2 linked regions of the Beijerinckia sp. 28-YEA-48 genome follow. The protein of the gene in region 2 interacts with the protein of the main gene of each other region in a pairwise test. Links are inferred from orthologs where the notes say so. Each region holds a gene or a part of one and is shown on either strand. Other genes may lie near its edges.

Region 1 (12,793 bases), 2.8 Mb from region 2 along the record:
ACCAGCAAAAATATGACGCGGTCACCATCGCCGCCGTCGCCGACGATCCGCAGACCCTGAAAATCCTGCTCGATGGCGGCGCGTCCGCCAAACTGATCACCAGCATCTACGACGGCACGGCGCTCATTGCCGCCGCGCATCTCGGCCACGAGGAGATCGTGCGCCAGCTGATCGCGGCCGGCGCACCGCTCGATCATGTCAACAATCTCGGCTGGACGGCCTTGATGGAATCCATCGTGCTCGGCGACGGCGGCGCGCGCCATCAGGCGACCTTGCGGTACCTGCTGCAAGCGCGCGCCAGTCCGAACATCGCCGATCGTCAAGGCGTGCGGCCGCTCGCCCACGCGCGCCAGCGTGGCTATACGGCGATGGCCGAGATGCTGGCGAACGCGGGCGCGCGCTAGTTCAGGCTCGTTAGTTCAGTCCTGCAGCGATCTTGTCGATCCCGGCCTGGGAGCAGACTTCATCCTTGTCGCCGCCCGGCGCGCCCGAGACGCCGATCGAGCCGACGATGTCATTGCCTGCCTTGATCGGCAGCGCGCCCTGGGCCGACGTCACCTTGTCGAGCAGCAACGGGCTTGTCGCCGTTGGATTGGCGGCGATGCGCTTGCCCATGTCACCAGACGGAATGCGGAACGTCAGCGCCGTATAGGCTTTGCGCAAGCTGTTTTCCAAAGTGTGCGGGCTGACATTGTCATCGTGCAGCACGACGCGGGTGCGGCCGCTGCGATCGAGCACCGTCACCGTGACGCGAAAACCATTCTTGCGGCAGGTTTCGAGAGCCGTGGTCGCGGCTTGAAGGGCGGCATCAAAGGACAAATTGCGCTGGCTGATCAGAGTTGACGTCTGCGCCTGCGCGCCAACAGACAAAGCGCACAGTGGAATGCCGGCACAGGCCAGCGCGAGCCGAATGGTCATGAAGATCCCTCCTCGCCCTCCCCAGGGCGACGCGTGAGCCTACCGCCTCATCAGCGGACGGCAAGCGTAATGCTAAAAGCTCGGTCAACGATATTTATGCTTCGCAAAGCTAATATCATCAGATAGCTTTTCTCCTGGGGACACAGGGAGGGCTTGGAATGGGAGTTCGATATCTTCCGATTTTGAAGTGGAAGCAGGGCGAGCGGACTGCGATTAGTCAGTTGAGCAGCGCAGGACGCAATGGTGTGACACCGCATATTGTGCTCATGCAGGCTCAATTTGGCGGCCCACGCAAGCAAAAGAAAACGACTGTATCCACGACAAAGATACCACTTTCCGCATCAGACTATTTCGCTAAGCAGGTCGAAGATGTGTGGGGGAAAACACCGTTCTACCTGGATGCAGGAAACCTTGCCGAAACAGCATCAAGCCACGACCTCGATACTATCCGAAAAAGCACGAATGGCTTAGGCCTGCACTTGATACCTTCAACACGATTGCACCGCACCCCAAGTTATAATCAAGCTATTATACGATCATTTAAGGCCGATGGGCGCGGTATCGCTCTGCGAGTCTCATTGGACCAGATGACATCCGCTGCTACCTGGGTGTCATCTTGGCCAATCCCATTGGGAGAAACCGATCTCATCGTCGATCTTGGCGGAAGCGTTGCAAGTGTCTTAGCGCTTGGAGCTCCAGTCCACGCAGCCTTTGTGGCATTGCACAAAGGGGGAGCTTGGCGTTCAGTTACGGTGTCCGGAGGCAGCATTCCAGCTACACTGTCCGGATATCCTGTCGGCAGAACCATGCTGGCCCGTTCGGAACTCGCATTATGGTCGGCGCTCCAGAAAGCTAGCCTCTCGTATCAATTGGATTTTGGCGACTACGCCACGATTGGCCCAGACGCAGCTACTGAGGGCATAGCGGGACCCGTCCCGATTAACGTGAAATACACACTGACATCAGAGTTCGCAGTGTACCACGGCGTCAGGACAAAAGGACCGGGCTCCAAGCCCAGGGATCAGCAATACCGCAGCCATGCGAAAGACATAGTGAAACTACCAAACCGTTTCCCTTTGGCTCACTGCTGGGGAGACCACATGATCGACGCCGTTGCTAACAACCCGACTGCTTCCCCTGGAAGCCCTGGGAGCTGGGTCGGCTTCAGTGTCAATAGGCATATCGAACTGACTAGGAGCCAATTGCCCTAGCCTCTGCCTAACCTTAAGTGCGTCTCGGACGTGATCCCTCAACTGACGGAATGGAATCTCGGATAGGAGGCGGGCGCTAATCTCGCCCGCTCGTTTCGAACGCCAACCGTTTGCCAGCCCGTGCTTCTCCAGCACAGCAACAGCTTCGTCCTTCCAAAGCATTTGCACGACTACCGAAGGATCAGGCTGTGGGTTTTGTCGACCTTTGCGCTTTGATTTCAGCTTGACCTTTCCATCGTGCATGCTGGCCATCACACATCCCCACCACTTCGGTATTATTCGAAGGGCTTTCTCAGCATGTTTGTCGCCGACTACCAATGTCATGTGGTCAAACACCTTTCCGTAGATCTCCACCTGATACGGAAGGCGCTCCAATGTATCGGAGTTACTTTTCAGCTCATATCCAGAGAGTTTACCGTTGACGACCGCGATATCAACCCGAACGGTGCCGGACCAAACGCCCATCTCTTCGACAACTCGCGTCGAAGGATCAGCGCCATAAATATCGGCCAGATGCGCGAGAACAGCTCGCCTTACATCTCCGTCATGCATTCGCTTACCACCGCGTTGCCCTTATAAAGCTTATGTACAAGGGATTAACCGTTCATTGATCGGATGGTCAACAAACCTAAGCCTGTTGTCGACAGACTTGCCCCGCAGCCACACGCGAATGTGAGAGTCAGGCGAGAAGCGGCTTCAACATGGCTGCATTGGCCGCGATCCGACGCGCGCCTGCCTGCTCCAGTGAAGCCTTGATCGCTGGCGACGAATGGCCGCCGCCCATGAAGCCGATCACATCCATGCCGGCACGCCGGCCGGCGGTGACACCTGCGACGGAATCTTCGATCACAACGCAGCGCGCCGGATCGGCGCCCATCTGCGAGGCGGCAAAGAGGAAGACGTCAGGCGCCGGCTTGCCGCGCTTAACCTGGGAGACCGAGAACACGCCGCGCTCAAAAAATTGGATCAGGCCCGTCTTGGCCAGGTTCTTCTGCAGCAGCGACAAACGCGTCGAAGAGGCGACGCAGCGCGGATACGAACTGGCGCGCAGGACCTCGGCCATGCCGTCGATCGCCGCCAGTTCGATATCGAAACGGCGATGGATTTCCGTATCGACCTTTTCGCGAAAACCTTCCGGCAGAGGGCGACCGCTATCGGCCTCAACCCGGCGCCAGGCTTCCGCCACCGGCATGCCGGCGTAACGGCTGGCGTAGTCATACGGCGTCATGATCAGGCCGAGCTCGGCGACCGCGTCGGCACAGACATGGCTGGCGATCTCTTCCGAATTGATCAGCACGCCATCGCAATCGAAGATGACGAGATCAAAGCCGGTTTCAACAACAGCCATTATTCCGACCCGGCGCTCGCGTCACCGTTCGCTTCGCCTTCGTCTTCGCCGTCTTCACCGATACGTTCGACCGAGACCACTTTCTCGCTCTCGTCGGTGCGGAAGACGATGACGCCCTGCGTCGCGCGGCCGGCAATGCGGATGCCCGCCACCGGACAGCGGATCAACTGGCCACCATCGGTGACAAGCATGATCTGATCGCTTTCCGAGACCGTGAGCGAAGCGACAAGCTCGCCATTGCGGGCATTGACCGCCATGGCGGCGATGCCCTTACCGCCACGGCCGGCGGTGCGATATTCATAGGACGAAGAGCGCTTGCCGAAACCACGCGACGAGACCGTGAGAATGACCTCTTCGAGCGCCGACAGTTCCACATAGCGTTCCTGCGAGAGGGTGAGCGCACCCGTGGTCTCCTCCTCCGCCTCGCCAGAATCGACGGCCTCGCCCGTCTCCTCGGTTTCCCCGGCGACGGCGCGGCGCATGCGCATGAAGGCGGCGCGTTCATCGGCGCTGACATCAACATGGCGCAGGATTTCCAGCGAGATGACGACATCGCCATCGGCCAGATTGATGCCGCGCACGCCCATGGAATCGCGGCCCTTGAACACGCGCACATCGCCGACCTGGAAGCGGATGCATTGCCCCTTGCCGGTGGTGAGCAGAACGTCGTCGTCCTCGGAACACATCTTCACATCGACGATGGCTTCGCCCTCATCGAGTTTCATGGCGATCTTGCCGGCGCGATTGACCTGCGCGAAATCGCTGAGCTTGTTGCGACGCACGGTGCCACGGGTCGTGGCGAACATGACGTCGTATTTTTCCCAGGTCGCCTCGTCCTCGGGCAAGGGCATGATCGTCGTGATCCGCTCGCCCTGATCGAGCGGCAGGATGTTGACCAGCGCCTTGCCGCGCGCCTGCGGCGCCGACAGCGGCAGACGCCACACCTTTTCCTTATAGGCCTGGCCGAGCGAGGAGAAGAACAGCACCGGCTGATGGGTCGAGGACACGAACATGCGATGGACGAAATCCTCCTCGCGCGTCTGCATGCCCGAGCGACCCTTGCCGCCGCGACGCTGCGCCCGATAGGCCGACAGCGGCACGCGCTTGACATAACCAGCGTGGGAGACGGTAACGACCATCTCTTCGCGCTGGATGAGGTCTTCATCCTCCATGTCCGCATCGGTCTCGAGAATGACGGTGCGGCGCGGCGTGGCGAACCCCTTCCTGATCTCTTCGAGCTCGTTGTGGATGATTTCCATCACACGGGCACGCGAGCGCAGGATATCGAGATAATCGGCGATTTCGGCCGCCAACTTATTCAAGGCTTCGGCGATCTCGTCACGGCCGAGCGCGGTGAGGCGCTGCAGGCGCAGTTCGAGAATGGCGCGGGCCTGGGCTTCCGACAGGCGATAGGTGCCATCGGCATTGATGCTGTGGTTCGGATCGGCGATCAATTCGATCAACGGCGCCATGTCGCGCGCCGGCCAATCGCGGCCCATCAAGGCTTCACGCGCAGCGCCTGCGTCCGGCGAGGTGCGGATGAGATGGATCACCTCATCGATATTGGCGACCGCGATGGCCAGGCCAACCTGCACATGGGCGCTGTCACGCGCCTTGCCGAGCAGGAACTTCGTGCGGCGGGTGACGACTTCCTCGCGGAAGTCGAGAAAGGCGCGCAGGAAATCCTTGAGATTGAGCGTCTCGGGACGGCCGCCGTTGAGCGCGATCATATTGGCGCCGAACGACGACTGCATCTGCGTGTAGCGCCACAGCTGATTGAGCACGACATCGGCGACAGCGTCGCGCTTGATCTCGATGACGATGCGCATGCCGTCGCGATCGGACTCGTCGCGCAGATCGGAAATGCCCTCGAGGCGCTTGTCGCGCACGAGTTCGGCGATCTTCTCGATCAGGACTTTCTTGTTCACCTGATAGGGAATTTCGGTGACGATGATGGCTTCGCGGTCCTTACGGACCTGCTCGACCTCCACCTTCGCCCGCATCAGGATCGAGCCGCGGCCGGTATGATAGGCGGCGCGAATGCCGCCACGGCCCAGGATCGAGCCCGCGGTGGGGAAGTCCGGCCCGGGGATGATCTCGATCAGTTCGTCGATCGTGATCTCGGGCTTTTCCATCAGCGCGAAAACGCCGTCGATGACTTCGCCGAGATTATGCGGCGGAATGTTCGTCGCCATGCCGACGGCGATGCCGCCAGCGCCATTGACCAACAGATTGGGGAAGCGCGCCGGCAGAACCGTCGGCTCCATATCCTTGCCGTCGTAGTTCGGCTGGAAATTGACCGTCTCTTCGTCGATGTCAGCAAGCAGCGACAGCGCGACACGCGCCAAACGCGATTCCGTGTAACGCATGGCCGCCGGCGGATCACCGTCGATCGAGCCGAAGTTGCCCTGCCCTTCGACCAGCGGCAGGCGCATGGAGAAGACCTGCGCCATGCGCACCAAGGCGTCGTAGATCGATTGGTCGCCGTGCGGGTGATATTTACCCATCGTATCGCCGACCGGCCGCGCCGATTTGACGAACGACTTGTCCGGCGTGAACCCGCTCTCGTACATCGTGTAGAGGATGCGACGATGCACAGGCTTCAAGCCGTCGCGCACGTCGGGCAACGCGCGACTGACGATCACGCTCATGGCGTAATCAAGATAGCTGCGCTGCATCTCATCGACGATGGAAACGGGGCGAATATCGGAACCGGGCTGGTCGGAGCCGGGATTTTGCGGGTCGGTAGGATCGGCCAAAGCGGGGTTGGTCCAATGATGAGAATCGAATGGTGCAATGTATCCGAACCCGCTGCGAAAAGCTAATTCGGAGCGCCGTTTCCGGCCCAAAATATTTTAATTATTTCAATATGTTATTGATAGCGAAAATGAGCGCGAAAAAGCCGCGCCCGCGATCGACTAACGGGCCAGGAATTCGGCGATTTTAGGCCCCAGTTTGGCCAGGCCGAGGACACCGTTGAGATGGCCGAAATCACCCGCGATCTCCGCCGTCTCGACCGGCGTGCCATTGGCGGCGATGGTCTGCGCCGTGCGCCGCACCCATTCGGCGGCGAAGACTTGATCATCGGGCGCGTAGAGAACGAGCGCTGGCGCCTTGATCCGCTTCAGCCCCTCGGCGGCGCTGGTGGCGCCCGCGCCTCGGCCAGGAATGAAGCTCTGGTTGGCCTTGACCAGATAAAGGAAATGATTGGCGTCGGAGACAGCAGCGCGACCGGCGGCGGCCTCCTCCAGCACCTGCTCGATACGATAGCGGTTGTCGAGCGCGGCCAGAGGATCGCGCGCCTCGTCGGCCCAGCGCGGGCCGATATATTTCTCCGCCCAGTGCCAGTGGTTGGCGTGCAGGGTGACGATTTTAAGAGCTTCGGTGAGGCCCCGCAGCGGCGGCTGGCGGCCGTAATAATCGCCGCCGTTCCAATTGGCATCGACGCGGATGGGTGAGGCCCAGACATCAAGCCAGGCGGTCAGCCAGGGGCCAGAATCTGCCGCCGCGATCACCGGGATGATGCGATCCATCATATCGGGAAAGCTGGCCGCCCATTCATAGGTCTGCAAACCGCCCATCGACGGCCCCATCACCGCATGCAGATGGGCGATGCCGAGATGATCGAGCAGCGCTTTCTGCACGCGCACGAAATCAGCGATGGTGACGAAGGGAAAGGACAGGCCGTAGGGCTTGCCGGTGGCCGGATCCGTGCTCGCAGGGCCGGTCGTCGTCACCGTGCGATCATAAGCACTGAGATTGACCAGCGTGTCGCTCGACACGACGAAATAGCGGTCGGTGTCGATCGGCTTGCCGGGGCCGATCAGATAATCCCAATAACCGGGCAACACATCGCTTTCGCGATAGCGCCCGGCGGCGTGGCTGGTGCCTGAGAAATAATGGCAGATCAGGATCGCATTGGAGCGCTCGGCATTGAGCGCGCCATAGGTCTCGTAGCCGACCCGCACATCCTGGATCGTCGCGCCGCTCACTGTTTCCAGCCGCGGCAGTTCGAAGACGCGCTTCTCGACGATCATGCCTAAACGTGACGACTAGAACGGGATGTCGTCGTCGATCGGCGCCGGGGCGCGGCTGCCACCACCGCCACCACCACCCGACGGGGCGCGACGCTGTTCCATCGGCGAGGAGCGACCAAATTCGCCGCCGCCACCACCGCCGCTGAAGGAGCCACGCTCCTCGCTGTCGCGACGGCTGTCGAGCAGGGTCAACTCGCCACGGAACCGCTGCAACACGACTTCGGTCGACTTGCGCTGGTTGCCGTCCTTGTCGGTGTATTCGCGGGTCTGCAATTGCCCTTCGAGGTAAACCTTCGTGCCCTTCTTGCAATATTGCTCGGCGATCTTGCCCAGGGCTTCATTGAAAATGACGACATTGTGCCATTCGGTCCGGTCCTTGCGCTCGCCGGTGGCCTTGTCGCGCCAGGATTCGGTCGTGGCGACGGAAAAATTGACCACCGCATCGCCATTGCCCGTGCGCCGCACTTCAGGATCACGGCCAAGATTGCCGATCAGAATGACCTTGTTGACGCTGCCCGCCATAACGCTCTCCATATTGCCAGGATCACCGTGACCTAGGATCGAAAAGATCCCCAATCGAACATGTGATCGATTTCCATCTGGAGCGGGATTGCCGTCGCATCCCGCTCTGGCGCGTCCGCTCCGCGTCGCGCCACATGCTTCTCTCGTAAACTGTCCCGATGCCGGCCGTGAGCGCCGCCTGCCAGGGGCGACCTGTTGTCCACAGCGCTCGACAGGACCGGAACAATGTTCTATATTTGTTCTAGTCGATTAGCATCCGCGTTGCAAGCACTGACAGAAACGAGCACCTATATAGGGTGAAGCTTGTGAATATCGGGGCTGCGACATGGCATTGCCCGATCCGCACCCTACATTCACGGAACCCCAATCCGCCGGACCGCCCCATGAAAGATGCTAAGCCGCGCGCTAAAACCGCGCGCAGCCCGAAAGCCCAATCGGACGCCAAATCGGTCGCCAAGCCTTCGGTCGCCAAACCATCGGCAACCAAGCCTGCCGCCGCCCCGTCCCTGCCCGGCCTCAGCCGGTCCGTTGCCGCGCCTGTCGACATGCGCTCGATTACCGTGCGCGGTGCGCGCGAGCACAATCTCAAGAATGTCGACCTGACCATTCCGCGCGACAAGCTGGTGGTGTTCACCGGCCTGTCGGGCTCCGGCAAGTCGTCGCTCGCCTTCGACACGATCTATGCCGAAGGGCAGCGGCGCTATGTGGAATCCCTGTCGGCCTATGCCCGGCAGTTTCTGGAAATGATGCAGAAGCCGGACGTCGACCAGATCGACGGCCTGTCGCCAGCCATTTCCATCGAACAGAAGACCACCTCGAAGAACCCGCGCTCCACCGTCGGCACGGTGACCGAGATCCACGACTATATGCGCCTGCTGTGGGCGCGCGTCGGCATTCCCTATTCGCCGGCAACGGGCCTGCCGATCGAAAGCCAGACCGTCAGCCAGATGGTCGACCGGGTGCTGGCGCTGCCGGATAAGTCGCGGCTCTATCTGCTGGCGCCGGTGGTGCGCGGACGCAAGGGCGAGTTCCGTAAGGAGATCGCCGAATATATGAAGCGCGGCTTCCAGCGCCTGCGGGTCAACGGCACCTATTACGAGATCGCCGACGCGCCGACCCTCGACAAGAAGTTCAAGCACGAGATCGACGTCGTGGTCGACCGTATCGTCGTGCGGCCGGATATCGCCGCGCGCCTGGCGGAATCGATGGAGACGGCGCTGGAACTGGCCGACGGCATCGCCGTCGTCGAATTCGCCGATGAGAAGGACGCCAAGGGCGAGCCCAAGCGCATCCTGTTCTCATCGAAATTCGCCTGCCCGGTCTCCGGCTTCACCATTCCGGAAATCGAGCCGCGCCTGTTCTCGTTCAACAATCCGTTCGGCGCCTGTCCGGTCTGTTCCGGCCTCGGCTTCGAGCAGAAGATCGATTCAGATCTCGTCGTGCCCGATGGCAAGGTGACCCTGCGCAAGGGCGCCATCGCGCCCTGGGCCAAGTCCTCTTCGCCCTATTATCTGCAAACCTTGGAAGCGCTGAGCAAGCAATACAAGTTCCGCCTCGACGAGCCATGGGACAGCTTGCCGAAGAAGGCACGCGATGTGATCCTGTTCGGCTCCGGCGAGGAGGAAGTTAAATTCGCTTATGACGACGGGCTGCGCGCCTATCAGGTGAAGAAGCCGTTCGAGGGCGTGGTGCGCAATCTCGAGCGCCGCTATCTCGAAACCGAAAGCGAATGGGCGCGCGAGGAAATCGGCCGCTATATGGCTGATACCCCCTGCGCCGCCTGCCAAGGCCATCGCCTGAAGCCGGAAGCGCTCGCCGTGAAGATCGACGGCAAGCATATTGGCGAGATCGCCCAGCTTTCCGTGCGCCATGCCGCGCAATGGGCGACCGACCTGCCGCAGCATCTCGACAAGAAGCGCAACGAGATCGCCGGCCGCATTCTGAAAGAAATCCGCGAGCGGCTGATCTTCCTGGTCGACGTCGGCCTCGACTATCTGACCTTGGCGCGCAATTCCGGCTCGTTGTCGGGCGGCGAAAGCCAGCGCATTCGCCTCGCCTCGCAGATCGGCTCCGGCCTCACCGGCGTGCTCTATGTGCTCGACGAACCATCGATCGGCCTGCACCAGCGCGACAACGCCCGGTTGCTCGACACGCTGCGCCGGCTGCGCGACCTCGGCAACACGGTCATCGTCGTCGAACATGACGAGGACGCCATTCTGACGGCTGATTATGTGGTCGACGTCGGGCCTGGCGCCGGCATTCATGGTGGCCACATCGTTTCCGAAGGCACGCCGCAGCACATCCTCAACGATCCAAAATCGCTGACCGGCGATTATCTCACCGGGCGCAAATCGGTGATGGTGCCGCGGACGCGGCGTAAGCCGCAGCCGGGGCGCAAGCTGAAAGTGATTGGCGCGCGCGGCAACAATCTCAAAAATGTCGATGCGGAAATCCCGTTGGGCACGTTCACCTGCATCACCGGCGTGTCGGGTGGCGGCAAGTCGACCCTGATCATCGACACGCTCTACAAGGCCGTGGCGCGCAAGCTCAACGGGGCACTCGAACATCCGGCCCCCCACGACAAGATCGAGGGCATTGAACATCTCGACAAGGTGATCGACATCGATCAGTCGCCGATTGGCCGCACGCCGCGCTCCAATCCGGCGACCTATACGGGCGCCTTCACGCCGATCCGCGAATGGTTCGCTGGCCTGCCGGAAGCCAAGGCGCGCGGCTATCAGCCGGGGCGCTTCTCCTTCAACGTCAAGGGCGGGCGCTGCGAAGCCTGCCAGGGCGATGGCGTCATCAAGATCGAGATGCACTTCCTGCCCGACGTCTACGTCACCTGCGACGTCTGCAAGGGCAAGCGTTACGACCGCGAGACCTTGGAAGTGAAATATCGCGAGCGCAGCATCGCCGACGTGCTCGACATGACCGTCGAGGAAGCCCGGCAGGTGTTCAAGGCCGTGCCGACGATCCGCGAGAAGATGGAGACGCTGGCGCGCGTCGGCCTCGATTATATCAAGGTGGGACAGCAGGCGACGACGCTCTCGGGCGGCGAGGCGCAGCGCGTCAAACTGTCGAAGGAATTGTCGCGCCGCTCAACCGGGCGCACGCTCTATATTCTCGACGAACCGACGACCGGCCTGCATTTCCACGACGTCAAGAAACTGCTGGAAGTGCTGCACGAGCTGGTCGACCAAGGCAATACGGTTGTCGTCATCGAGCACAATCTCGAAGTGATCAAGACCGCCGACTGGGTGATCGACCTAGGCCCGGAGGGCGGCGATGGCGGTGGCGAAATCGTTGCTGTCGGCACGCCGGAAGACATCATCAAAAACGCACGCTCGCACACCGGCCACTTCCTCAAGGAAGTGCTGGCGCGCCGGCCGATGGCGGTGGCGGAAAAGAACGAGAAGGTGAGCAAGGCGGCGGCGGAGTAATCGCCGCTTTAGGCAGAGGCCGAAGCCATGGTGTCATCCCGGACGCACCGCAGGTGCGATCCGGGAACCAGGGGCAAACGACGCATGCTGTTTACAGTGGCGCACCTGCAAGAGAGGTGGCCTAGCGCCCTACCGCCCCGCAGAACGTCTCAAAGCAAAACCATAAATCCGCCGCCCTCCCCTCCTATTTTAGGCTGGAGATTCGCTGCGGCGCGCAACGGGGGGAACGGCTCTTGGACCGGAAACAGAAGACCACCGTCGAGCATGTCCATCCGGGACCGGACGCCCGCGTGCGTGCCGCCTCTCTTCAGGGAGGGGGTTCAGCGCAATTCTGAGGAACAACCCCATGCAAGATCACTGTCAAGGGCACGCCTGAGATCACTTCCCTTTGCGACATGGAGGGCGATCCAATGCCCAGAGCGCGCGGCCGAATCATGGGAAGTGATTGCGGCACAAGCCTAATTTTCGACGTGGGATATGCGTCACACGCCCCCGGTTCCCGGATCACTCGCACCGCAAGTGTCCGGAATGACACGCAGGCTTCGGCATACCCCGAAGCTTCTACCGCAGCCCAGCGTTGATCTTGTCGAGCGCCACGCTGCCCGGCACCAAGTCCGCGTCCGACAGGCGATTCAACGGCTTCAACACCGTATTGAGATTGGCATGCAGATCATCGGGCTGATCATCAAGGAAGATGAGCCCTGTGGCGATCTCGCCGCGTGACTGCACCCGGTGCAGCGCGTTGATGGCGGCGCCGCGATCACGCACGTCGTGGTCGGCGGCGAGCTTGTGCAGCTTGATGGTCGAGCCATCGTGCAGCTTCACCTCTTCCACCGTGCCTGGCGCGTAATCGGCGGTGATCGGCGCCTTGCCAGTGATGAAATCGAGCGTGTTCAGCGCCGCATTATGGGCCCGCACATAGTCAAAGCTCTTGGTCGAGCCTTCATGGTTATTGAAGGCGACGCAGGGCGAAATGCAGTCGATGAAAGCCGCGCCCTTATGTTCGATCGCCGCCTTGATCAGCGGCACGAGCTGGCCCTTGTCTCCGGAGAACGAGCGCGCCACGAAGGTGGCGCCAAGCTGCAAAGCCATGGCGACGAGATCGATGGGCGAGTCCGTATTGGCGACGCCCTTCTTGCTCTTCGACCCCTTGTCGGAGGTGGCCGAGAACTGCCCCTTGGTGAGGCCGTACACGCCGTTGTTCTCGACGATATAGACCATGTTGACGCCGCGCCTGATGGCATGGGCGAACTGGCCAAAGCCGATGGAGGCGCTGTCGCCGTCACCCGACACACCGAGATAAAGCAATTCGCG
Region 2 (11,212 bases):
GCGATGTCGAACATCGAAGTCAAAGACGAAGTGCTGCGCGACGACGGCAAGAACAAGATCAGCATCCACTTCCGGCCGATGGGCGTCGTTGGCGCCATCACGCCGTGGAACGTGCCCGTCGGCCTCGCCTCGCACAAGATCGCCCAGGCGCTGATCGCCGGCAATACGATGGTGCTGAAGCCCTCGCCCTATACCCCGCTCTCGACCCTGCTGATCGGCGAGCTGTCCCGCGACATTCTTCCGCCCGGCGTTTTCAATGTCGTCGCCGGCGGCAATGATCTGGGCCAATGGATGACCGAACATCCGGGCATCGACCGTATCTCCTTCACCGGATCGGTCGCCACCGGCAAGCGCGTCATGAACAGTTCTTCCGGCACGCTCAAGCGCGTCACCCTCGAACTCGGTGGCAACGATGCCGCGATCATTCTTGATGATGCGGATATCGCCGCCACCACCCAGAAAATCTTCAACGGCGCCTTCGGTAATTGCGGCCAGATCTGCATGGCGGTGAAGCGCGTCTACGTGCCGGAGCAGATGTACGAGCCGGTGCTGGAGGCTTTCGCCACCTTGGCGAAGAACCATCGCGTCGGCGAAGGCTTCGAGCCTGAGGTGCAGATGGGCCCGCTGCAGAACAAGATGCAGTTCGACAAGGTGATCGACGTACTCGAAGACGCCAAGCGCCAGCCCGGCGTCCGCGTCATCGCTGGCGGCCACAAGCTGAACCGCCCCGGCTATTTCCTCGAGCCGACGATCATCGCGGATATCAAGGACGACACGCGCCTCGTCACCGAGGAACAGTTCGGCCCGGTCCTGCCGGTGATGAAATATTCCAGCCTCGATGACGCCATCGCCCGCGCCAATGATACCCGCATGGGTCTCGGCGCTTCGGTCTGGACCAAGGACATGAAGAAGGGCGCCGAAGTGGCGGCGCAGATCGAGGCCGGCACGGTCTGGATCAACCACCATGTCGGCTCGGAAGCGGATATTCCCTTCGGCGGCTTCAAGGAATCGGGCATGGGCCGCGAACACGGCGTGATGGGCGTGCAGTCCTATATGGAGCCGCAGATCATCAACGTGCCGCAGGGATAAATAAAAAGGGCGGACGCGGGAGAATACAAAGTTCCCGCGTCCGCGCCCCACCGTAAGTCACTTCGCTCAAAATGCTTGGGGAGCCCGCCCAGACGAGGCCCCACCCTCTCCACTGTGGATTTCGGAACCTTCCCGGCGCGCGGACGTGCGTTAACGCACAGACCGGCCGGATCCGTTATGAAAGTTTCATCGAAGATCGAAAAAGTGATGTCGCGCTGTCTCGCAACGCGATGGAACTTTCACACTTGCCTCGAATTGGACAAGCGCCGATGCCATGAGAAGTAACCATCTTACTTCAACAGGTGCAAAATTCCGTTTTCTGAGACACCAGGCCATAGACAAAAGCATGGCTGCCGAGGTTAGAGTGTCTCGTTTATGTGTATACATTGTGTAAGCGTGTCGGGTTGGTGGCCCGCTATTGGGGAAGCGACGATGAAACCGACTGTGATTGTGCGTTCGGTGAAGCGTTCTTGGCCTGCCTGTTTACTCCTCGCGGGTACAATCCAGTTCGTCAGCACCGCTCCGGCCCAGGCCGGTCTCTTTGATTTCCTCTTCGGCAATCAGCAGCCACGGCAGCCTGTCTATGCGCCGCCGCCTGCGGCCAGGCCGCATGGCGAGCCTCTCGCTCACGACAAAGCGCGCAGGGATGCCAAACGCACCAAGCCTCTGTCGGCCAATGCCGATGGCCCGAGCCCGACAATCGCCCGCGACCTGCAGACCGTCCGCCGTCTCGCCGATGTGGCGCAAAAACAAGGCATTACAGCCGCTTTGATGCAAGACCCGACCCTGCGCTCTGGCGACATTGTCGTCACCGCGACGGGTATCGCGGTTTACGAAGGCGCGTCGTCGCGCAAGAATCCGTTCCGCCCCCTGGCCCAATCACGGCTGCGTAACCGCACCGATCTCGCCAAGCTGCAGCGGGCCTTCACCTTGCGCCAGCTCGAAACGGCAGCGGCGGAAGGCGATCCGATGTCGCCGCTGGTCATCCATTCGCGTGGCAAATCGACGGAATTCCAGGCCAAGACCGACCCGGCCGAAGAAAGCTCCGTCATCGAGAAATTGGGCCCGCCGAAGCTCGATCTGACCGCGACCACAAGCGCGCCCTGAATAAAGACGCGCGCACCCCCGTTACATGAAGCTCATCGGATCGACATCGATCTGAACGCGCACGCCGCCGCGCTCGGGCGGCGCCGCCTCGAGCATGGCGCGCAGAAATCCTTGCAAATCCGCCGAACGCGGCGCCTTCAGAAGCAGTCGGAAGCGATGGCGCCCGCGCACCACCGCGATCGGTGCTTCGGCCGGCCCCAGCAAGACCATGTCATCTTCTTCCGGCAGCGCGCCGTGCCGGGCGAACCGCCAGCGCTCCGTATCGGGAACCGCATTGGCGGCACGCACCAGGGCGCGCGCATGGGTTTCGGCCGAGAGCCGGTCGTTGCCGGACACGATCAGTGCCGCCAGACGGCCGAAGGGCGGCAGGCCGGCACGGCGGCGCTGCTCGATCTCCTCGGCATAAAACCGTTCGGAATCTCCTGAGAGGATGGCTTTGATAACCGGATGATCCGGCTGCCAGGTCTGCACCAGGCCAATGCCGGGCTTCTCGCCACGCCCGGCCCGGCCCGTAACCTGCTGCAACATCTGGAACGTGCGTTCGGCGGCTCTGGGATCACCGCTTGAAAGACCGACATCGGCGTCAATCACGCCGACCAAGGTAAGGCCCGGAAAATTATGGCCTTTGGCGACCAGCTGGGTGCCGATGACAATGTCGAAGGCGCCATTGGCGATCTCCTCGATCTCGCGCCGCAGCCGCTCGGTACCGCCGGGGAAATCCGACGACAGCACCAGCACGCGCTTGCCCGGAAACCGCTCGGCCACTTCGTCGGCGAGGCGTTCGACACCAGGGCCGCAAGCCATCAGGCTGTCGGTCGTATGGCATTCGGGACAGACGTCCGGCCGGCGCTCGATATGGCCGCAGTGATGGCAGACCAGCGCCCGGCGGAAACGGTGTTCCACCAGCCAGGCCGTGCACTGCGGGCATTGGAAGCGGTGGCCACAGGCATTGCACAGGGTGAGCGGCGCATAGCCGCGCCGATTGAGGAACAGCAGCGCCTGTTCGCCCCTTTCCAACACCTGGTCCATGGCGGCGGCCAAACGCGGCGAAATCCATTTGCCGCGCGGTGGCCCACCAGACTTCATGTCGATGGCCTGCAATTGCGGTAGCGACCGGCCGCCGAAGCGCGCTTCCAGCTTCAGGTAGCGGTAGCGCCCCTGTTCGGCATTGACCCGGGTTTCCAGCGCCGGCGTCGCCGAGGCCAGCACCACCGCCGCATTCTCCAGCCGCGCCCGCACCACCGCCATGTCGCGGGCGTGATAGGCGACGCCATCTTCCTGCTTGTAGGCCTGCTCGTGCTCTTCATCGACGATCAGTGCGCCGAGATCGGCATAGGGCAGGAACAGCGCCGAGCGGGCTCCCGCCACCACCCGCACTTCGCCTGACGCCACCCCGGTCCAGATCCGCGCCCGCTTGCGCGCCGAAACGCCAGAATGCCATTCGGCCGGGCGGACGCCGAAACGTTTGGCGAAACGGTCGAGAAACTGGCCGGTCAGGGCGATTTCAGGCATCAGGATGAGCGCCTGCCGGCCGGCGCGCAGCGCCGCCGCGACCGCCTCGAAATAAACCTCCGTCTTGCCCGAGCCGGTGACACCTTCGAGCAAAGTGACCGAAAAAGCTTTTTCCGCCACCGCCTGCGCCAGCGCGTCCGCCGCCGCCTGCTGGCCGGGCTCAAAACGCGGCACGGCGAAATCGAGATCGGGCGGCAAAGCCACAGGCTCCGCCGGCAGCGCCACGGTTTCCAGCGTGCCCTCGTCGATCAGCGTGTCGATGACGCCAGCGGAACAGGCCGCCGCCTCCGCCAGAGCGGATTTACCGATCAACAATCCGCCTTCCGCTGCCTGAATCACCCGCGCCCGCGCCGGCGTCATCCGCCGTGGCAGCTGCGGCGCGGACGGATCGCCCGCCAGACGCACGCCGATGCGCACCGGCTCAGGTCCGGCATGATCGGGCGCCCGCACGCCCATGCGCAGCACCATGCCACGCGGCGCCAGGGTCCATTTGGCGATCCAGTCGATCAGCGCGCGCAGCGGCTCCCGGACAGACGGCAGATCGCGCTTGGCGATCACCGCTTTAAGATTGCCGCCCGGCGCCGCGCGCACGCTCCAGACAATCCCCGTCGCCTCGCGGGTGCCGAGCGGCACTTCGACGAAATCGCCCGGTTGCAAGTCGATCCCCGCCGGAACCCGATAGGAATAGGCGGTGTCGACCGCGACCGGCACCAGCACGTCAACGACGTAACTGACGGCGGTGGCCGATCCTGATTCGCCCGCTGCTAACACCATGCCGCCTTCCATCACAGGCCGGCGGCGGCAGCAAGGCGGATCGCTAGTCTAGACGACCGGCGTCCGCGTCAGCCCCAGATGGCGCAGGCGCTCGACGAACGCGGCCAGGCGCTCCTTGCGATAGGCCGGCACGTCCATGCCCTCGTAATTGAGAAAGCCTTGCTGGGTTTTCAACCCGATCCGGCCAGCCTCCATGTTGCGCTCGATGATCGACGGGGCCGAATAGCGCCGGTCATTCAACGCGCCCGTGAGATATTTGCTCGTGTGATAGAGAATATCGCCCCCACCCCAATCGATGAACTCGAGCAATCCCAGCACCGAGAAGCGGAAGCCGAAGCCATATTTCACGGCTTTCTCCACGTCCTCGGCTGAGGCCACGCCTTCCTCGACGAGACGCGCGGCCTCATTCATGGCGATGCCTTGAATGCGGGGCACGATGTAGCCAGGGCTCGAAGCGCACACCACCGGCACTTTACCGATACGCTCTAAAAGCTCCTTCAGGCGCTGCAAGGTCTCGGCGCTCGTTTCCTTGCCCGGCGACACTTCCACCAGCGGCACGATGAAAGCCGGATTCAACCAATGGGCGTTCAGGAAACGCTGTGGGATCTCCACCGCCGGCGCCAGATCATCGACCAGGATCGTTGATGTGGTCGACGCGATGATCGTTGTCGGGGGACACTGCCGGGACACATCCCGCAGAGCCGCTTGTTTCAGCTCGAGGACTTCTGGAAAGCCCTCGAAGACAATGTCGGCTGCGGCCAAGACGGCTGCCGCGTCTGGCTTGGCGACGAAGCGAACACGGTTGGCGATCTGTTCGATGGACGGACCGCCCTCGAACAGACCGATCTCCGACAGCAAAGTCAGCGTCTCGACGATCTCCGCCCGCGCATCGACTGCCAGCGCCGCGAATTCCGCCGCGGGGCGTTCTTTATAATCGAGCAGCGTAACGGGATGGCCCGCATAAGCGAAAACGATGGCGATGCCACGCCCCATGCGGCCGGCACCGACGGCGACGATATTCTCCGGCTTGGTCTTGGATGTCGCGCCCGTCATGCGTCGTACCCATTGTGCAGGAACTGCGTGATGGCGGCACGATCGAGCGAGGGCAAGCCGACTTTCGACAGCGGCCGACCGTTGTTCTCGAAATCATCTGAACAGATGGCAGCACCCACTGACATCATCGCCCGCGCGACGGGAACCTCGACACCGGCCAGATCGGCCACGGAAGCAAGGAGGGAGAGGCCGAGACGCACATCCTCCATCATGTAGCGATGTTCGGTCAGAACGATCTTCTCGCGCCAGTCGCCCGAGTCGGTGAGCTGCTTATGCGAGTTGCGTCCATACATCCATTCATCGCCATCCTTCCGATAGTGATCGGACAGCGGAAAATGCGGTGCGCCATAGCCCAACGCTTCACGCACTTTAACGCGCTCGGCATCGAGCCGATCGGTCACCCGCCGCACCGACGGCTGCGTGCCCTCGTTGTGAATGTCCCACTCGGGAAAATGCTCGAGCGGCGCCGCGTTCATAATGATCAGCGGCGGATGGATGACCGGGCCGGCATTCATCAGCGCGGCCGAAAGGACATCGCCGCAGGTTTCGATCGCCCCGGGAAAAGCCTTGCTGATAACTGCGATCGCATGATCATGGGCCTTCAACGGAAAGACGCCCGTGGGCAAGCGTGTCGCGCGCGTCGTGATGAGCAGCTCGGCGAAACCGTGTTTGCGCACCAGCCAAGGAAGCGTTCCAGTTTCGGCGAAAGCCACGCCCTGGACGGTCCCCGCTTCTTTCGCGGCCTTGGCGAAGATGAGCGAGCCCAATGTGCCGGGCGGCAGAAAGACAACCTGGCCCGACCGCAGATGCGGCGCGATCACGGTCGCCAGATCTTCATGCGCTGTCGCAGGCACAGGACAAAAAATCAGCTCGGCTCCCTTCAGCGCTTCGGCCACGTTGCTGGTGACCATGGCGAGCGTTGCGTTGCGCGTGCCGGAGAAATCTCGCACGACGAGTTTGTTACCAAGCGCACGGTGCTTGGCGACATCCGCCTCGCCGCGACGCCAGAGGGCGACCTCATGACCGGCTAGAGCGAAATCAGCGGCTCCCGCAAGCGATCCATTTCCCCCTCCGATAACGGCAATACGCATTCCATGACCTCCTCAGATAAACCCGCGCGAGAGCCGGCTCTGATGATTCAGAACCGGCTCCTTTTTCCCAAACTTAAGCGATCCAAAGAGCCATCACGGCTCATATTTCCAGACGCCATTGACGAGCTGGACGATCACGAGCGAGCGCTCATCGACGCCGTAGCTGGAGCCCTTGGAAAAATTGTAGACCCCATGAACGCCAGCCAGTTCCTTCGTTTTCAGAATCTCGTCTCTGAGCTGGCTACGGAACTCAGCGGTACCCGGCTTGGCATTGCGCAAGGCCCGCTCTGCCGCATTGGTGAAAACCAGCCATGCATCGAAGCTGTAAGCGGAGAACCCGTCCGTCGTCGCCTCGCCATTCGCCTTTTGATAGGCATCGCGAAAAGCCAGCGACAAAGCCTTGGCAAAATGCGTATCCGGCAATTGCTCGGCCACGACCACGGGCCCGATCGTCACCTTGACGCCTTCCACCGATTTGCCACCGACACGAACGAAGTCCGCATTGACGAGCGGCGCCAACCCGTAGAGCCCACCTTTATAGCTGCGTTTTGCCAGCTCGATCAGCGGCAGGGCCGCCTGCGTTGAAGACCCACCGATCAGAACACCATCAGGCTGAGTTGCGAGGATCTTGAGGATCTGGCCAGTGACCGAGGTATCGGTTCGTGCATAGCGTTCGTTCGTCAGAACTTTGATGAGCCCCTCCGCCTCAGCCTGCTTGGCTCCATCATAAACGAGATCACCCCAAGAGTCGGAAAAGCCGATATATCCGATTTTGGTTTTGCCATCGCGTTTCATACGCTGGGCGATCACTTTCCCCATCAGCACCGGCGACTGCGGCACCGTCACACTCCATTGGTCCGCATCCGCCGAACTGATGGGAGAGAGGGCGATCATCGGCACTTTCAGCTCTTTGGCAACGGCCGTCATCGCAATACTCGAAGGCACCGTGCTCGTGCCGATCAGAATATCGACGTTTTCTTCCTCAATGAGCTTGCGCGCATTGCGTGTCGCGGCGGACGGATCAGACGCATCGTCAAGTTCGATGACTTTAATGGTCTCCGTACCAATCTGGCGCTTGTAGATTTGCGCCGCCTTCATCCCTTTCCCATAAGGAATGCCAAGGGCCGCCGCACCTCCGCTCAGGGATGTGATGAAGCCAACCTTGATTTCCGCTTGTGCACCCGTCGCAAGGAGAATGCTCCCCGTGAGAATTGTTGCCGACATAAGCCTGCGCATAACGACCTCTCCACAGCATGAACCGTTGCAAGCAACGCCAAAACCCAAGCAACGCCAAAATCAATGCATTGAGGCTTCTTCCCTTCGCATCAGCGCCCTTCACTGACGCAAGGCAAAAGCCTGCCGGACGCCACACGAAACGCGTGGCGGCAACAACGTTTGGACGGGAAGAAAGACGTGCGACTTGCGATCGCGGCGACATGCCGGAATGGCCCTAACTCCCTGCCAATCCATCGAGACACCACCCCAGCGCGAGCCTACGTACTCTCTTTCACGAAGAGAGACGGAATAGTTTGGACCTAAATGAAATCCCAAAGAGTCTGCGCGTCGGCACCGACACACAAGACCGGATAGCTCCCTCCAGAAAGGCTCATAAAACCTCCGTTACTGCTATTTATCGGCCTGTTTGAGGCTCTATTTTATATTCTGCAACCCGGCATGAACCGAACAAGATTCAGAATATTATTTCATGCATGAAGAGTCTAGGATTTATTTGAGGCAAGCTGACGCTTCGCCTGACAAAAGACAAGCAGCGCCAATCGAATAGATGGCATCGTGCGTCAAAACACGTCCCCACCAAGCTTTTTGAAAGAGATCGATCAGGCCAGAAGGGCGATCATCGCCGCTTCGGTCGGAGCCGCCGCAATCGCCGCAGCGACATTCAAACGGACAAGACCGGCAGCACAGTCGGACGAAATACACACGTGGCGCAGCCGCGCGGCCTGATCCTTCAGCCCGGCATCGACGACCAGGTCGGCAAAGATAGAGGCGCTGCGCCGCGAATAATGCAACACCGCATCGAGTGCGCCGCCTTGCAGCGCTGTCACCGCCACATCGGGCAAGGTCTCGACCGCACGCGCGTCATAGACCACCGCGATCTCGACGCGCAGCCCGCCCGCCGACAAAGCCAATTCAAGATCAGGCTTGCGATCGCGCCCAGCGAGATAAAGCAGGTGCGTCCCACGCGGCATCTCGCGCAACAGCATCTTGCCGAGCGCGGCCGCATCGCGCCCATTGAGGCCATCCTCGAAGATATTGGCCCGTCGCGCCAATGCGATGCTGCGCGTGCCGATGGAGTGCAGCGGTTTATCGAAGAGAAACGCAAACCGTGCATCCGGGATCACCGCATCGAACGCATGGACACTGGTGATGATCACGCCATCATAATCCACACTTGCATCATTCGCGCCCGGCACCGTGGCCCCGGTCGGCACGATGCGCAGGACCGGCGCGATGATCGCTTCATGCCCGGCTTGCACCAGGTGCGTCGCCGTACTCTCGGCATCCCCTTGCGGCCGGGTGACGAGGACGCGCATGGGTCAGGCCAGAATGTCGGCGGGCGCGCGTGCCAGCAAGGCGCGGCCCGCGCGTTCACCGATCGCCTGCGCCTCGACGGCCGGACCTTCGTCGGCGATATCGAACCATTCGCTGCCATCGGTGCGCAGGATCATGCCCGAGAATGTCAGGCGATCGCCCTTCACCTCAGCCAATCCAGCGATCGGCGTCCGGCACGAGCCATCGAGCACGCGCAGGAACGCCCGTTCCGCTGTCAGCGCATGGCCGGTCGGCTCATCACCGATCGGCAGCAGCAACGCCCGGGTGGCCGCATCGTTCTTGCGCGCGGTGATGCCGATGGCGCCCTGCCCGACGGCTGGCGGAAATTCGTCGGTGCTGAGAATGGCGGCGGCGCGATCTTCAAGCCCCAAACGTTTGAGGCCCGCGAGCGCCAGCAAGGTCGCATCGAAATCGCCATCGCTGATCCGGCGCAGCCGCGTCTCCACATTGCCGCGCAGCAGACCGATCTCGACATCGGGACGCAGCCGCTTGATCAGCGCCCCCCGGCGCAGCGAGGCCGTGCCGACGCGCGCACCCTGGCGCAAATCGGCAATGCGCGTGACATCGCGGGCAATCAGCACGTCGCGCACATCTTCGCGCGGCAGATAGACCGAGACTTCGATTTCATCGGGCAGAATCGTCGGCAGGTCCTTCGACGAATGCACCGTCAGATCGACACGTCCTTCGACCAGCGCCGCGTCGAGTTCGCGCGTGAACAGGCCCTTGCCGCCGGCCTCCGCCAACGCCCGGTCCTGGATCATGTCGCCTGTCGTGCGGATCGGGACGATCTCGATCGCAGCCTCAGCCAGGCCGTGGGCGTCCATCAAGCGGCGGCGGGTCTCATGGGCCTGCGCCAGCGCCAACTGGCTGCCGCGCGTCCCGATTCGGATCAAATTCATTCTTCTCTTCGCCAAATTGTAGGCAAATGCGTTTCTCCAGAAACGCATTTTGCTCTCTCGTCCTTGATTTGACACGTCTTACCTAAAAACTGGCCGGACTATAGGGTTTCAAGCGTCATCCGGACAGTCTACAAGTGTCGCATGCGCGTTCTGGGAATCGAAACAACCTGCGATGAGACAGCGGCGGCGGTGGTGGCCACCCGCCCCGACGGCAGTGGCGAAATCCTCTCCAGCGAGGTGATGAGCCAGATCGCCGAACACGCCGCCTATGGCGGTGTGGTGCCCGAAATCGCCGCCCGCGCCCATGTCGATCTGATCGACCACATCATCCGCCGCGCCCTGGAACGGGCCGGCACGACGATGGCCTCCATCGACGCGGTCGCCGCCGCGGCCGGCCCCGGGCTGGTCGGCGGCGTCATCGTCGGCCTGACCACCGGCAAGGCCCTGGCGCTCGCCGCCGGCAAGCCCTTCGTCGCCGTCAATCATTTGGAAGCCCACGCGCTGACAGCCCGGCTGACCGACAAGGTCGACTTCCCCTATCTGCTACTGCTCGCCTCTGGCGGCCACACCCAGCTCATCGCCGTCACGGGCGTTGGCGCCTATACGCGCATCGGCACCACGGTTGACGACGCCATTGGCGAAGCCTTCGACAAGGTCGCCAAAATGCTCGGCCTGCCCTATCCCGGCGGTCCGCAGGTGGAGCGCATGGCCGATCGCGGCGATCCGCGCCGCTTTGAATTTCCGCGCCCCATGCAGGGCCGCCCCCATGCCGATTTCTCGCTGTCGGGCCTGAAGACCGCCGTGCGTCTGCAAGCCGATCGGCTCGGCGCTATCACCGAAAGCGACGCCGCCGATATCTGCGCCGGCTTCCAGGCCGCCGTCGTCGACATGGTGATCGACCGCGTGCGCGCCGGCCTGCGCATTTTCCGCGCCGCCCACGGCTATCCGACCGCCCTGGTCATCGCTGGCGGTGTCGCCGCCAATGGCGCGATCCGCCGGGCGCTGGCGCGCCTCGGCGCGGAAACCGGCCTGCCGCTCGTCATGCCGCCGCCGGATCTGTGCACCGACAATGGCGCGATGATCGCCTGGACCGGTATTGAGCGGCTGCGCGCCGGC

What was found.
Region 1: the proteins of BLW50_RS23690 (region 2) and ssb interact in binary tests that used the Escherichia coli proteins (3 or more experiments, as listed by UniProt). The link is inferred for Beijerinckia sp. 28-YEA-48 from one-to-one orthologs.

The regions. Positions count from the first base shown.
Region 1 is NZ_FNSI01000001.1:2,294,830-2,307,622, forward strand. The notes cover bases 6,284-9,016. They hold ssb (single-stranded DNA-binding protein), read right to left. Parts: upstream 8,037-9,016; coding sequence 7,530-8,036; downstream 6,284-7,529. Other genes in these bases: BLW50_RS10875 (E22 family MetX-like putative esterase), read right to left, coding at 6,396-7,514; uvrA (excinuclease ABC subunit UvrA), read left to right, coding at 8,582-9,016. Outside these bases: BLW50_RS10845 (ankyrin repeat domain-containing protein), read left to right, coding at 1-404; BLW50_RS10850 (GlcG/HbpS family heme-binding protein), read right to left, coding at 415-918; BLW50_RS31035 (sce7726 family protein), read right to left, coding at 1,977-2,681; BLW50_RS10865 (HAD family hydrolase), read right to left, coding at 2,809-3,477; gyrA (DNA gyrase subunit A), read right to left, coding at 3,477-6,236; more of uvrA, read left to right, coding at 9,017-11,479; BLW50_RS10890 (2-oxoacid:ferredoxin oxidoreductase subunit beta), read right to left, coding at 12,041-12,793. UniProt on the Escherichia coli protein: Plays an important role in DNA replication, recombination and repair. Binds to ssDNA and to an array of partner proteins to recruit them to their sites of action during DNA metabolism. Acts as a sliding platform that migrates on DNA via reptation.
Region 2 is NZ_FNSI01000001.1:5,045,902-5,057,113, reverse strand. What follows is about bases 1,851-4,828. They hold BLW50_RS23690 (primosomal protein N'), read right to left. Parts: upstream 4,483-4,828; coding sequence 2,218-4,482; downstream 1,851-2,217. Other genes in these bases: BLW50_RS23685 (3-hydroxybutyryl-CoA dehydrogenase), read right to left, coding at 4,531-4,828; BLW50_RS23695 (hypothetical protein), read left to right, coding at 1,851-2,196. Outside these bases: BLW50_RS23700 (aldehyde dehydrogenase family protein), read left to right, coding at 1-1,089; more of BLW50_RS23695, read left to right, coding at 1,522-1,850; more of BLW50_RS23685, read right to left, coding at 4,829-5,535; BLW50_RS23680 (NAD/NADP-dependent octopine/nopaline dehydrogenase family protein), read right to left, coding at 5,532-6,626; BLW50_RS23675 (ABC transporter substrate-binding protein), read right to left, coding at 6,720-7,862; BLW50_RS23670 (uroporphyrinogen-III synthase), read right to left, coding at 8,462-9,178; hemC (hydroxymethylbilane synthase), read right to left, coding at 9,182-10,096; tRNA (adenosine(37)-N6)-threonylcarbamoyltransferase complex transferase subunit TsaD, read left to right, coding at 10,238-11,212.